DNA from 4 places in the Jeotgalicoccus nanhaiensis genome. Region 2 is predicted to be linked to each of the others. Evidence: riboswitches for the same ligand, from Rfam matches in the RefSeq annotation. Region 2 holds a riboswitch; each other region holds the start of a gene.
What was found. Region 2 has a riboswitch for thiamine pyrophosphate ahead of IR135_RS00070 (RicAFT regulatory complex protein RicA family protein). Riboswitches for the same ligand answer to the same signal wherever they lie in the genome.

Region 1 (3,116 bases), on a different contig from region 2:
ATTGAACACTGGAGCTTCCTGCCATGAATCCGGATGCCAAACACCATATTCATTCAAAAGGTGTTTATAATTTTTTAAAACATCGTCCGGAGTACCGTCATGAGTAATCTGAGCCTGATTATTCATCAGAATAACCCGGTCGACTTTGTCCCATATATAATCGACACGATGTTCGACTATAATAACTGTGCGGTTGTGCCAAATGTTTTCAATGACATCCCATAGAGAAGATGCAGACTCGTCATCAAGCATGCTCGTTGGTTCATCGAGAAACAAAGTATCCGGATCTTGCAGCAGGGCTGAAGCGATCGCAAGCTTCTGCTTCATTCCCCCTGATAAATTATTAATATTTAAGTTAAGTGGTATATTAAGTCCCGTCTGACTGAGTGCTTCCAGCATTGCCGTTTCCATATTTTCCTTCGGAATATTTCTATTTTCCAAAATAAAAGCAAGCTCTTCTGCTACTGTAGGCATCGTAAACTGGGAATCAGGATCCTGAAACACATAGGCGTTATTATCAGGAATTTCGATTGATTCGGTTTTCATGGGTGTATGGATTGCCCGCGGGATTAACCCGCCCATGACGTTTAATAACGTGCTTTTACCTGAACCGCTCGGTCCGAGCAGCAGTACTTTCTCGCCGGCTTCAACTTCAATATTTAAATCGGTAAATAATTTTACCGGTGCTTCTGGAAATTTTAAATTTAAGTTCTGTATATTAATTGCCGGCATATTATAATCCTTCATGTGAATTATCGTGTCTTTGTCCTACAAACTTTAATACGCCGGTTTCTTTAAGTGCTTTGTAGAGCAGATGGCCGAGCCAGCCGGCAACAAGCGCGCCGCTGAGTATCCGAAAACTGAACATCAGGACAAGATTCCATGTCTCGAGCATCCCGAGATAACCATAATACCAGTCGAGCGGCAAAGTAGATAAAGCTGCCGCGATGCCGGCCAAGGCTGCCACCATCAGACTCGTACTCTTATATTTAAAGAACATAAAAATAAGTTCGCAGACCAGTCCCTGTATTAAGCCGTACATAATCAGTGAAATATCAAACTGAAGGAGTACAATCGTTTCGCCCGAAGCTGCTGCAAATTCTGCAATCAGAGCAACACCAGGCTTCCTGATAACTAAATAAGCGACAATCGCAGCGATAAACCACATTCCGTATATCAGTTCATTTAAATGCAGACCAAAGGGTTGGAGAATCGTATAAATCCCATCCCATAGAGAATAAATAACAGCGAAAACCAGTGCGATAACGACAGTAATTAAAATATCAGTGAGTGTTAAACCATTTCTTTGTGCCATTTTGAAGCCTCCGTTATAAATTTCAAACAAAAAAACACACCACTAACGGAATGGTGTGCATATAAAAATATGCCACTTCCCTACGCTAGTATAATCTAGATCAGGTGATAAGGGTCAGTCTCAGTCCGATGCGGACACCCCCAGTGGTGGTGAATTTATTATTTGATTATCACTATCATAGTCCACTTGCACGGATTTGTGAAGCTGGAATTATTTAGTTACGGAAATCCCCTGTTTATCGTTTTCATAGAGCGTTACTTTAAGCAGTGTATCTTCCTTTGGCAGATGACTACTAAACTGTTCAAAAATCCAGTACGCAATATTTTCAGCGGTTGTATTCATAGCAGGCAGAGTTTCATTGAGCACGCAATTATCGAGTTTTAAAGCAATGTGCTCTCTATAGATCTGATCAATTAAATGAAAATCTGTGGCAAGGCCCAATTCATTTACCATTGATAATATTTCTAACTGAAATGTGTAGCGATGGTTTTTTAAATCTTTAAAGGCTGTACTGGAAAAAAATATACGGTTATGACAAGTGAATTCGAAATGCTTATTAATAACTATCTGATGATTAAAATATTGAAATTGCTCCGGCGGTTTAACATTTTCTAAAGACATAATTTTACACCTCAATATATAGGTATTTTCTAAATTATACTATACAAAAGATATGAATTTAATTGTGTCAAATTATTGACTGCATGTTCTGATATGGTAACCTTGAGGGAAGTAATTCATAATTTTTAGAATTTTACATCTTTATTTAGAGAGGAGAGACAAAGCGCATCAGCAATTAAAAACAAGGGGGAGTAACATGAAGAATTTTCTAAAACGCTTAGCAGCAGTTATCAGTTTATCATTGCTAATCTTTTCAGCAGGAATTCCCATCGTATCTGCCGAAGCTTTTGATCCGGACTACAGTGAAGATAATGATGTAGCAGCAGCTGATGAAGGGATGGTTGTATCGGCGCACCCGCTTGCTTCTGAAACGGGTTATGATATCCTTGCCAACGGCGGTAACGCCATGGACGCAGCTATTGCTATGCAATATGTATTGACCGTTGCAGAGCCCATGATGTCGGGTATTGGCGGCGGAGGTTTTATGATGGTATATGATGGAGAAACAGGAGAAACATCTGTGATAAACAGCAGGGAACGTGCGCCTGCAGGTGCAGATACGGAAATGTTCCTCGATGAAGACGGGGAAGCATTACCATTTGAAGAACGTGTCAGAAGCGGTAAGTCAGTAGGAGTTCCGGGAACATTGAGGGGCTTGGAGGCAGCCCACGAAACTTGGGGAACAGTTGATATGTCGGCTTTGATTGCTCCAGCAATTTCAATTGCCGAGGAAGGTTTTATGATAGATGACTTCCTGTCTGCACAAATTTCTGATAACGCCGAAAAATTACAGGCTACAGCAGCAGCTGAAGTATTTTTTAACGATGCTGAACCCTTAGCAGAAGGCGATGTACTCGTTCAGGAAGATTTGGCGAAAACTTTAAACCTTATTAAAGATAATGGCATCGATTACTTTTATAACAGTGAAATTTCAAAAGCGGCTGCTGACGCAGTTCAGGAATTCGGCGGCTCAATGACACCAGAAGATTTATCGAATTATGAAATTACATTAGATGAACCGATTTGGGGAGAGTTTAACGGCTATGATATTGCTACCATGCCTCCGCCAAGCTCAGGCGGCATATTCATGCTTCAAATGCTTGGAATGCTCGATGGTTTTGATTTATCCCAGTATGATATAAACTCGCCGGAGAAATATCATTTAATGGCAGAAGCAATG
Region 2 (3,116 bases):
GCGACAGCTTTTTAGAGTATTTGTAGAGCAGCCAGGCGGCGAGCGCGCCGATCATACTGCCGGGATAAGCGAAGACGGTGCCCGTGCCGAATAGAATTCTGATCGTCGATGAGATAAAAGCCTGGACGATAACCCAGGGGCCGGTGAGTACCGCACCGAGTACGTTGATCAGGTGCTGCATGGGCGCCGCGCGGATAATGCCGATCGGAATAGTGACTAGCGTACTTAAAATAACGTTTAAAGCGACAAAAGCTGCGGTGAATGTCATGTTTTTAATTAATTTGTTGATGGTGGTGCCTCCTATTTGAATTATTGGTGATGGAATGTGTGGCTTGATGCGTTGGCGTGACGGAAGCTCATGTATACGAAAGGCGCGGTGCGTTGGCATGACGGGTGCTCATGTATACGAAAGGCGCGATGCGTTGGCGTGACGGGCGCTCATGTATACGAAAGGCGCGATGCGTTGGCGTGACGGGCGCTCATGTATACGAAAGGCGCGGTGCGTTGACATGACGGAAGCTCATGTATACGAAAGACGCGATGCGTTGGCATGACGGGCGCTCATGTATACGAAAGGCGCGATGCGTTGGCGTGACGGAAGCTCATGTATACGAAAGGCGCGATGCGTTGATGTGACGAGTGCTCATGTATACGAAAGGCGCGATGCGTTGGCGTGACGGAAGCTCATGTATACGAAAGTCTCAATACGTCAACATACAAAAATGGCGCTGAAACACTCTATTATTCAGAGATTTCAACGCCATTCAATATGTAGATGATGCTTATTTAAACTGGTTCGGGTCGCGGTTTGGTCTGTTGCGGACTGCAGCGCCGGTTTCGCCCTGCATGAGGTCGCCGCCTGTTTGTTCGATAATTTCGCTTGTGACTGTTGAGCTGATTGCATGCGAGACCATCTGCAGCAGTTCGTTGACGCCTGCCTGTGATTCTTTGAACTGGTCAACGAGCGGCATTTCGTCTAATTCTTCTTCGATTTTAGCCAGTTTTTCTTCCGTCATTTTGTAGGCGCGTTCTTTGCCGTAGTTTTGGAAGTTTACAGCTTGCTGCTGCAGGCTTTTCAGGCTGGCCATTTTTTCGCGGATTTCCTGGTTTTCGTGAATCTTAGCTTCCGCTTTCTGGAAGAATTCAACCTGTTCTGTTTCCGCCATCATTTTACCGAGCTTTTTTGCTTCTTCTATTATTTCATCCTTAGTATACATTCGAAGTTCCACCTTTTAGTTGATATATACCATTCATTATATATGAAAGCCTTCATTTATTAAATGTAAATCTCCTGATTCATTTGTCAAAGTACAAAAATGCACACTCCGGCCCTGGAGTGTGCATAACGAATCTATGCCACTTCCCTACGCTGGCATAATCCAGATCAGGTAGTAAGAGTGTCTCTCAGCCTCAAAAAGGCACCTCCAGTGGTGTGCGGTATTTAATTGCTTCCATCATAACTGAACAGAAAGTGTTTGTAAATACAGTTCAGCCGCGTGACTCGTCTATTTACTGGTTGACCATGTCATAGTACTTGCCTTCCAAAGCAAGCAGCTCTTCTTCCGTTCCCGCTTCAAGCAGTTCCCCCTGCTCTAAAACGAAAATCCGGTCGACGGCTTTTATCGTGTTGAGGCGGTGGGCGATAATAATGCTCGTCCGCCCTTTCATCAGCCGCTCCAGCGATTCCTGGATTTTCAGTTCTGTAATCGTGTCGATGCTGGACGTTGCTTCATCGAGCAGCAGGATGGCAGGGTCTGTAATGAGCGCCCGCGCGATGGAGATCAGCTGCTTTTGGCCCTGCGAGATAAAGCCCTCATCTAAATCGAGCACCGTGTCGTAACCCTGCTCGAGCGTCATAATAAAGTCATGGGCATTGGCGACTTTCGCCGCTTCAATCACTTCATCGTCTGTCGCATTCATCCGGCCGTAGCGTATATTTTCACGGATGGTGGCTTCAAACAGGTACGGGTCCTGCAGCACGAAGGCCGTCTGTGAACGAATGTTAGTCCGGGAGTAATCTTTAATATCCTCCCCGTCGACTAAAATGCTGCCGTTATCCGTTTCGTAAAAGCGGGCTAAAAGCTGCATAACCGTCGTCTTACCGGCACCTGTCGCACCGATTAAAGCAACAGATTCGCCGGATGCGACTTCAAATGACAGATTTCTGATTGTCGGCACCTGCTGCTCCCTGCTGTAGGAGAAGGTGACGTCTTTAAATTCAATATGTCCCCGGAGTGTTTTATCAGTAATTTTACCTTCGTCAGCTTCCGCCGGCGTATCGAGTATCTGGAAAACACGTTCTGCACCTGCAATCGCCGACAGCACCTGGTTCAGCTGGTTGGACAGATCAGCGAGCGGACGGGTAAACTGGCGGGCGTATTCTGCAAAGACAACAATTGTTCCGACTGTAACAATACCGTTTGTCGTCAGCGCGAGAATCCCGCCGGCACCCGCGACAATGGTAAACGAAATGTTATTCAGCATATTCATGATTTTAGGAATAAAACCGGAATACAGATTCGCCCAAAAGGTCACTTCTCTTAAATTTTTGGCGCGCATTTCAAAGTTCCTGACCGCCCGTTCTTCCTGGGAGAATACTTTAACAATTTCCTGGCCGGAGACAATTTCTTCAATGTAGCCGTTCAGTTCGCCGGTGCGCCGCTGGCGCATTTTATACAGCGGGCCGGTGCGGTTCGTTATAAATCTGACACTGACAATTAAAATCGGGATAATCAGTGCTGTTAAAAAAGTCAGGAGCGGACTTAAGTACAGCATGACTGAAAAGGTGCCGAGCAGCGTGACAATACTCGTCGTAAACTGGATAAAGGACGAGTTCATCGTCTGAGACAGCGTTTCAATGTCGTTGGTCATCCGGCTCATTAATTCACCGTGCTGGCGTTTATCGTAAAAAGTCACCGGTAGCTCCTGCATATGTTCAAACAGATGATGACGCAAATTGTAAATCGTCCGCTGCGACAAGCCGACCATCAGATAAGCCTGAATGAAGGTGGTCGCCGACAGGAGAACGTACGAGGCTAAGAGTATCATCAGCACTCTGAAGAGCCCGTCGAATTCCCGCGGTATAAAGTAATAATCGACGATTCGGCCGACGAGAA
Region 3 (3,116 bases), on a different contig from region 2:
CACCGCGGCTGGAAGACATTTTTATGCGCTATTACGAGGATAGCCAATGACTTATTTCAATATGCTGATGAAGAATCTGAGAGTGAAATCAGCGCTTTGGATAATTGCACTGTGCGGTTTATCACTCGCAGTACCGCCGGTGTTCGAAGGGCTGTACAGTACGTCAGCAGAACGGGAAGGTATGAAAATGACAGTGGACAATCCGGCGATGATTGCGCTGATTGGTCCGGTGCCTGGCGGAGAATATACAACAGCTGTGATGTTCGGTCATCAGATGCTGATGTTCATGGCATTGTTTCACGGTCTTTTCAATCTTATAATCGCAAATGGTCTGGCCCGAAAAGCTGAGGACGCGGGATTAACCGAATATATCCTGAGCGCAGGTGTCGGCCGAAAAACTATAGTTACAGCCCAGCTGATGAACGGTGCGGTTATTAATTTGCTGGTCTTTGTTATATTAGCGGGCGGTTTAAGTTTATATAATATTGATGGCCTGTCCTTATACGGAAACTTTTATTATGCACTCGGTCTTGCCTTATTCGGTTTTTTATTTTTCGTTATAACACTGGTATTCGGAAACTTATTCGACAGCGGCGACCTGACCTTCGGCATGTCCCTTGCGCTGCTCCTGGGGTTCTACTTATACCGTGCAGTAACAGACGCTTTAGATACAACTTACTCGGTAATATCACCATATCACTGGCTGTCGCGCATTGAAGTATACGGGAGTAACTCGGGAATATGGCTGCTGCCGTTTGCTGTGATTTTAATCCTGATTGTCCTGAGCTGCGTATTATTTTTAAAGCGTGACATCGGGGACAGTTATATAAAAATAAATAAAGAAAAGAACATAAGAAAAATATCCAGCTATCCTAAACTTGCTTTTCTAAATATGCGGGTAATGATTTTCAGCTGGCTGGCCGGTCTGTTTGCCGCCGGCTTATCTTACGGCTCCATATTCGGAGATTTGGAGAGTCTGATCGGAGATAATGATATGCTCCGGGAGGCACTCGGCGACAATAATCCGGCAGTCTTCTTTATCGGCATGCTGCTGGTGATATCGGCGCTAATATCGGCTGTGCCCGCTCTGATGATTAACGGACGTATCCTCACCGAGGAGAAAAAGGGACGCCTGGAAGTGATGAATGCCGGTACGCTGAACCGGAAAGTATCGCGCGGTACTATTTTTACAACACATTATCTGTACGGTATCGGGACAGGAGTGTTATCTTTTCTCTTGACGATAGCCGGCATGTATCTTGCCAGTATAAATGTTGCGGATTTGAGTGTTTCTCTTAAAGACTTCGGTCTTGCGGCAATAAATTACTGTGCGGGTATTATATTTATAGCAGGGATATCCGCATTATTTGCGGGAATCTCCAGAAAGCTGCATACTGCAGCATGGATATATATTGCCTATATCTTTTTTGCAAACTACTTTGGCGTGCTGATAAATATCGATGAAGTGTATTTAATGCTCAGCCCGTTTTACTATTTAAGTGATATGCCTTACGAAAGCATGAATATCAGTGCTGTTTTAATTATCGCGGGCCTCGGAATTCTTTTTGCGGCAATCGGAACGTCGGTGTTCAGACGCCGCAATCTGCTTTGACGGCTAAAAGAAATATGGTACGCTTATGTCAATAAAAAGAATAGAACCCGCTGGGGGCGCCGGTACGGCTGAGATAGCGAATGCTTGTCCCTTTTCACCTGATCCAGGTTATGCTGGCGTAGGGAAGTGCAGATGATTACAGACGAAATCTCTTAATCGATCCAACCCGCTTCCCTGGAAGCGGGTTTTTTATTACAGGAGGATATATTTAATGACTTTACCTATTGGTTTAACTGTTGCAGGAACTGATCCGACAGGCGGAGCGGGAATATTTGCGGATCTTAAAGCAATGCACTCGCGGGGTGTTTACGGTATGGCTGCGGTGACTTCACTGACTGCGCAGAATACACTCGGTGTCCAGGACGTTTACAATGTGCCGGCGGATTTTATCGACAAAGAACTGAACAGCATATTTTCGGACGAAGTGCCGCATGCAATGAAGACTGGAATGGTGGCAGAGGCGGATATGATGACTGTGATTGCCGAATATATCCGGAAGTATAATATTCCGTACGTCATGGATCCGGTAATGATAGCAACGAGCGGAGACCGTCTGATGACGGACATATCGATGGCGACACTGATTGATACGCTGCTCCCGCTGTCACACATAGTAACACCGAATCTTCATGAAGCAGAAGCGATTGCGAATATGACTATCCGGACAGAAGAAGATATTCACCGGGCTCTGAAAATATTTGTTGATGAAATGGGCGCAGCCAGCGTGATTATTAAGGGCGGCCACCTGTCGGGTGATGCAACTGATTATTTATATGACGGGAAAAAAATTTCAACTTTAACAAGAGCGCGTATTGATACGGATCAGACGCACGGTACGGGCTGCACTTTCTCGGCAGTTTTAACAGCCGAGCTTGCAAAAGGCCGTACGGTCGAAGAAGCGTTCAGAACAGGTAAAGCATATATTACCAGTGCAATACAAAATTCTCCCGGTATCGGTAAAGGCAGCGGACCGGTGAATCATTTCAGCTATCAAGGAGACTGATTCAGATGATAGAAGAGTTAAGAAAAAACACACCGCTTGTAGTATGTATTACGAACGACGTCGTGAAGCCTTTTACTGCAAACAGTCTCTTAGCACTCGGAGCATCTCCGATTATGAGCGGTGAAAAAAGCGAAGCACCGGATATTTTAAAACATGCGGGAGCACTGCTTTTAAATATCGGCACGTGCACGGAAGAAAAAGTGCCGCTGTATGAAGAAATGGCACACTGTGCCAATCAGTATAATATTCCGATTGTTCTCGATCCGGTCGGTTACGGCGCATCAGTGTTTCGCAGAAATCTGACTGATAAACTGCTCAGTGAATACGACATTGCACTTGTGAAGGGGAATGCCGGGGAAATACTTGCTCTAAGCGGTAAAGAAGCGGTGTCTAAAGGCGTTGACTCCATCATAGAAGGAAATACGCTGGATATCGCAAAAGCGGCCCACAGCATGTTAAACGCCCCTGTGCTGGTTACCGGTGAGATGGATGCGTATGTAA
Region 4 (3,116 bases), on a different contig from region 2:
AGAAAAATCCTTCTGTTTCAGCGTTTCACTATTATAACGGTCAATGTGCAAATCTGAAATAACACCAATTTTCATTACTTTTTCGCTCCCGCATCAGTTTATTGATTCAATGCTACCACAACTTTTATCCTGTATAAAAAATTCCACCTGCCGCTTCTCTATAAAAACAGAATTTATAATTTTTCGATAAAATACGCTAAATCATAAAAATAGTGCCGCCTGAAACGGCAGCACTTCATAATTTTTACTGATCTTCTTCAGTTCCAGCGTCTTCAACTTCATTTTCTTCTTCGTCATCATCCGAATCATCAAGTGCATCTTCTTCGACTTCGTTCTCATCTACTTCCGTTTCATCGACACCCGTGTCGCTGCATGCCGCGAGTGCAAGCACACCAATCAGCGTTGTCACCACTGTCAATTTCTTCATGTAACCAGTCACTCTCCTTAAGTCAGATTAATACTTATATACCCTCGATGTGATAATTTAACACTGTACACGATAAAAAAGTGCCGCCGGCTTTAACCGGCGGCATTTCAAGCATTTTTTAAGCTCCATCGTCTTCTGATTCAGTATCTTCTGTTTCTGTATCTGTTTCAGTCTCTGTACTTTCTGTTTCTGTTCCTTCAGTGCCGGTTTCTTCTGTCTCTGTTCCTTCTTCAGTGTCTCCGCCGCACGCTGCTAATGCTAATACTCCGACTAAAGATCCGATTGTTAAAAGTTTCTTCATTATAGATTTCCAGCTCCTTAAAAGTAAGATAGTATTCAGACTGATTCATGGTGTTAAATCTACAATACCTCAAAGAAAAACTGACTTATACATTATTTACCGACCTTTAACAATTTTGAAAACTTATTAATAATTATAACCGTTTATACACTCACTTTAATCGGCCATTCTTCCCGGTTTTCACACATATCCCAAAACATATATTCATAGAGACTGGTCTTCACGACAATCTCTTCAAGCAGAGCCAGTTCACGTTCAGGTTTTCCTTCAGCGAGCTTATTCAAGAGGGTCATTGCCGTCCCGTTTAAACTGGTGAAATCTTCACCGGAATATGTTTCTACCCACTGCTTGTACGGATTATTTTCCTGCTCCGGATATTTATCCGACAGAGACCTGCCGATGTAATTGTAGCTCCAGGCGCAGGCGAGAAGACATGCAGCAACAGCCGCTGCATCTCCCCGCTGCGCGTGGTTCAGCATATAGCTCGTGTAAGCAGTGTTCACTGCGGATGCTTCGGTCAGAAGAAGTTCCTCTTCTGAAATACCAAACTCCGCAGCGTAACCTCTGTGCAGCTCCATTTCTCCGAAGAGCGTGCCGTGCAGCATTTCAGAAAACATATTCATCGTTTCTAGGTCCGGCGACTTCTCCGCCCCAATCGCCATCAGCCGGGAATACTCAACAAGATATACATAGTCCTGCTTCAGCCAGTGCTGAAACTTCTCCTGCTCGAGTGTTCCGTCCCCTAAACCGGTCACAAACGGATGTTCAAGATACCCGTTCCAAATACTTTCCACGCTGTCCCATAATCTGTCTGTAAACTTCATTGCCTTATCTCCTTTGTATTTCGGCCAAAGACGATAAAAACTCGAACCTTATGAGAGGCCCGGGTCAAAAAATATACAAACTTCCGCGTATATATCGACACAGACTTCCCTGCGCAGGTCCTAACCTACAGGTTCAAAGGGTCGATATTATCTCTCAGCACATCAGTGCGCCCCCAGCCGTTTATATTTGCTTTACAATTCCACTGTACTACAGTTTAAAAAATATTGCTCCGGGAATTAATAAATTGTATGAATCTTTTAAGGAGGAATTATATATGGCTCACGAACAGAATCAGCAGCTGCTTAAAACTCTGCACGAATGTATGGAAGCGTGCAATCACTGTTTCGACGCTTGCTTAAAAGAAGATGATGTAAAAATGATGGCGGACTGTATCAGAACAGACCGTGAATGTGCGGATATGTGCGCATTTTTAGAACAGGCCGTCACAAGAAATTCTCCTTTCGTTAAAGAACTTGCTGGCGTTTGTGCCACGATTTGCGAAGCGTGCGGCAAGGAATGCCAAAAGCATGACCACGATCACTGTCAGGAATGCGCCAAAGCCTGCTTTGAATGTGCGGAAGCATGCAGGGCAGCAGCGTAAAAGAAAGAAAAAGACATGCAGAAATTTTCTGCATGTCTTTTTTATGTACGGACGGTCCTAAAGGCAAAACTTTCCGTCCGGAAGTTTTTGGGAAATCCCCGTCGAAATCAGGTCATCAGCACAATTGTGTTTCGTGTCCAGCATCCGCATTCTTAAATCGTAATCAGATAAATAAACCGTAAATTGTAATCCATCAAATTATCATATAAGAAAGGAACCTGATTTCTGCCGAAAATTTTTATATCGTTTTGAGTTTTACTTCAATTGTTTCCGTACTGTTGAACTTATCGATCAGCATGGATTTGCGGTTTACCTTCACTTCAAGCGCCTCAATATATTCGAGTACTTCTTTTTCACTAATGATACCTTCTTCAACAATACCCACACCAGCTACAGTTTTAATACGCTCACGATGGTAGCCGAAAGCCGTATTATTCTGCAGATTATTGACGATATCCCGTTCCAGTTTCAGTGATTCCAGCACTTCGGATGCCGTATATTCAGCACCATCAATCGTAAGCTTCCCTGTTGTATTCTTATGATGAACAGCAGCTTTCAGCGTAATAATATCGTGTTTCAGCTGTTCAATCTTTTTAAGAGAATCTTTTACATCCGCTGCCTTGCCGTCATTCACGATACTTTCGTTATTTACGGCAACCGGCACGCGATATTCAGTATCGAATTTCGCATATTCCTTATTAAGCTGATTACGGAGATTGCTGACTGTAAAAATTGCTTCCTGCAAAGTGAGTTCTGTCATAAGTGCCTCCCTGGTTTTTAAAATTTAACTCATATACTTCTTAAATATTTTACCCATTTCATTCAGGAAATATTTGCCTTCCTGATTTGTCGGCCAGTTGTCTGAGAAAATAGAGAATATCAGCTGTTTGCCGTTCAGCTGAATCATGCCGAATTCATGCTCGAGCGCTGTCACCGATCCTGTTTTCGAGGCGATAAACTCC

Region 1: linked by a shared signal. The riboswitch ahead of IR135_RS05630 (ECF transporter S component) and the one ahead of IR135_RS00070 (RicAFT regulatory complex protein RicA family protein) in region 2 are both predicted to bind thiamine pyrophosphate.
Region 3: linked by a shared signal. The riboswitch ahead of thiD (bifunctional hydroxymethylpyrimidine kinase/phosphomethylpyrimidine kinase) and the one ahead of IR135_RS00070 (RicAFT regulatory complex protein RicA family protein) in region 2 are both predicted to bind thiamine pyrophosphate.
Region 4: linked by a shared signal. The riboswitch ahead of tenA (thiaminase II) and the one ahead of IR135_RS00070 (RicAFT regulatory complex protein RicA family protein) in region 2 are both predicted to bind thiamine pyrophosphate.

The regions. Positions count from the first base shown of each region.
Region 1 covers NZ_JADGLW010000003.1:220,795-223,910, forward strand. Annotated here, with positions in the region: gene IR135_RS05625 (ABC transporter ATP-binding protein) at 1-732, opposite strand, end outside; gene IR135_RS05630 (ECF transporter S component) at 734-1,315, opposite strand; TPP riboswitch at 1,376-1,467, opposite strand; gene IR135_RS05635 (6-pyruvoyl trahydropterin synthase family protein) at 1,526-1,936, opposite strand; gene ggt (gamma-glutamyltransferase) at 2,133-3,116, shown strand, end outside.
Region 2 covers NZ_JADGLW010000001.1:14,597-17,712, forward strand. Annotated here, with positions in the region: gene thiW (energy coupling factor transporter S component ThiW) at 1-268, opposite strand, end outside; gene IR135_RS00070 (RicAFT regulatory complex protein RicA family protein) at 783-1,217, opposite strand; TPP riboswitch at 1,345-1,436, opposite strand; gene IR135_RS00075 (ABC transporter ATP-binding protein) at 1,510-3,116, opposite strand, start outside.
Region 3 covers NZ_JADGLW010000011.1:20,952-24,067, reverse strand. Annotated here, with positions in the region: gene IR135_RS11060 (ABC transporter ATP-binding protein) at 1-50, shown strand, start outside; gene IR135_RS11055 (ABC transporter permease) at 47-1,612, shown strand; TPP riboswitch at 1,655-1,754, shown strand; gene thiD (bifunctional hydroxymethylpyrimidine kinase/phosphomethylpyrimidine kinase) at 1,824-2,615, shown strand; gene thiM (hydroxyethylthiazole kinase) at 2,621-3,116, shown strand, end outside.
Region 4 covers NZ_JADGLW010000007.1:69,525-72,640, reverse strand. Annotated here, with positions in the region: gene IR135_RS09360 (metallophosphoesterase) at 1-75, opposite strand, end outside; gene IR135_RS09355 (hypothetical protein) at 245-427, opposite strand; gene IR135_RS09350 (hypothetical protein) at 546-728, opposite strand; gene tenA (thiaminase II) at 872-1,552, opposite strand; TPP riboswitch at 1,642-1,737, opposite strand; gene IR135_RS09340 (four-helix bundle copper-binding protein) at 1,828-2,154, shown strand; gene IR135_RS09335 (hypothetical protein) at 2,393-2,914, opposite strand; gene IR135_RS09330 (serine hydrolase) at 2,939-3,116, opposite strand, start outside.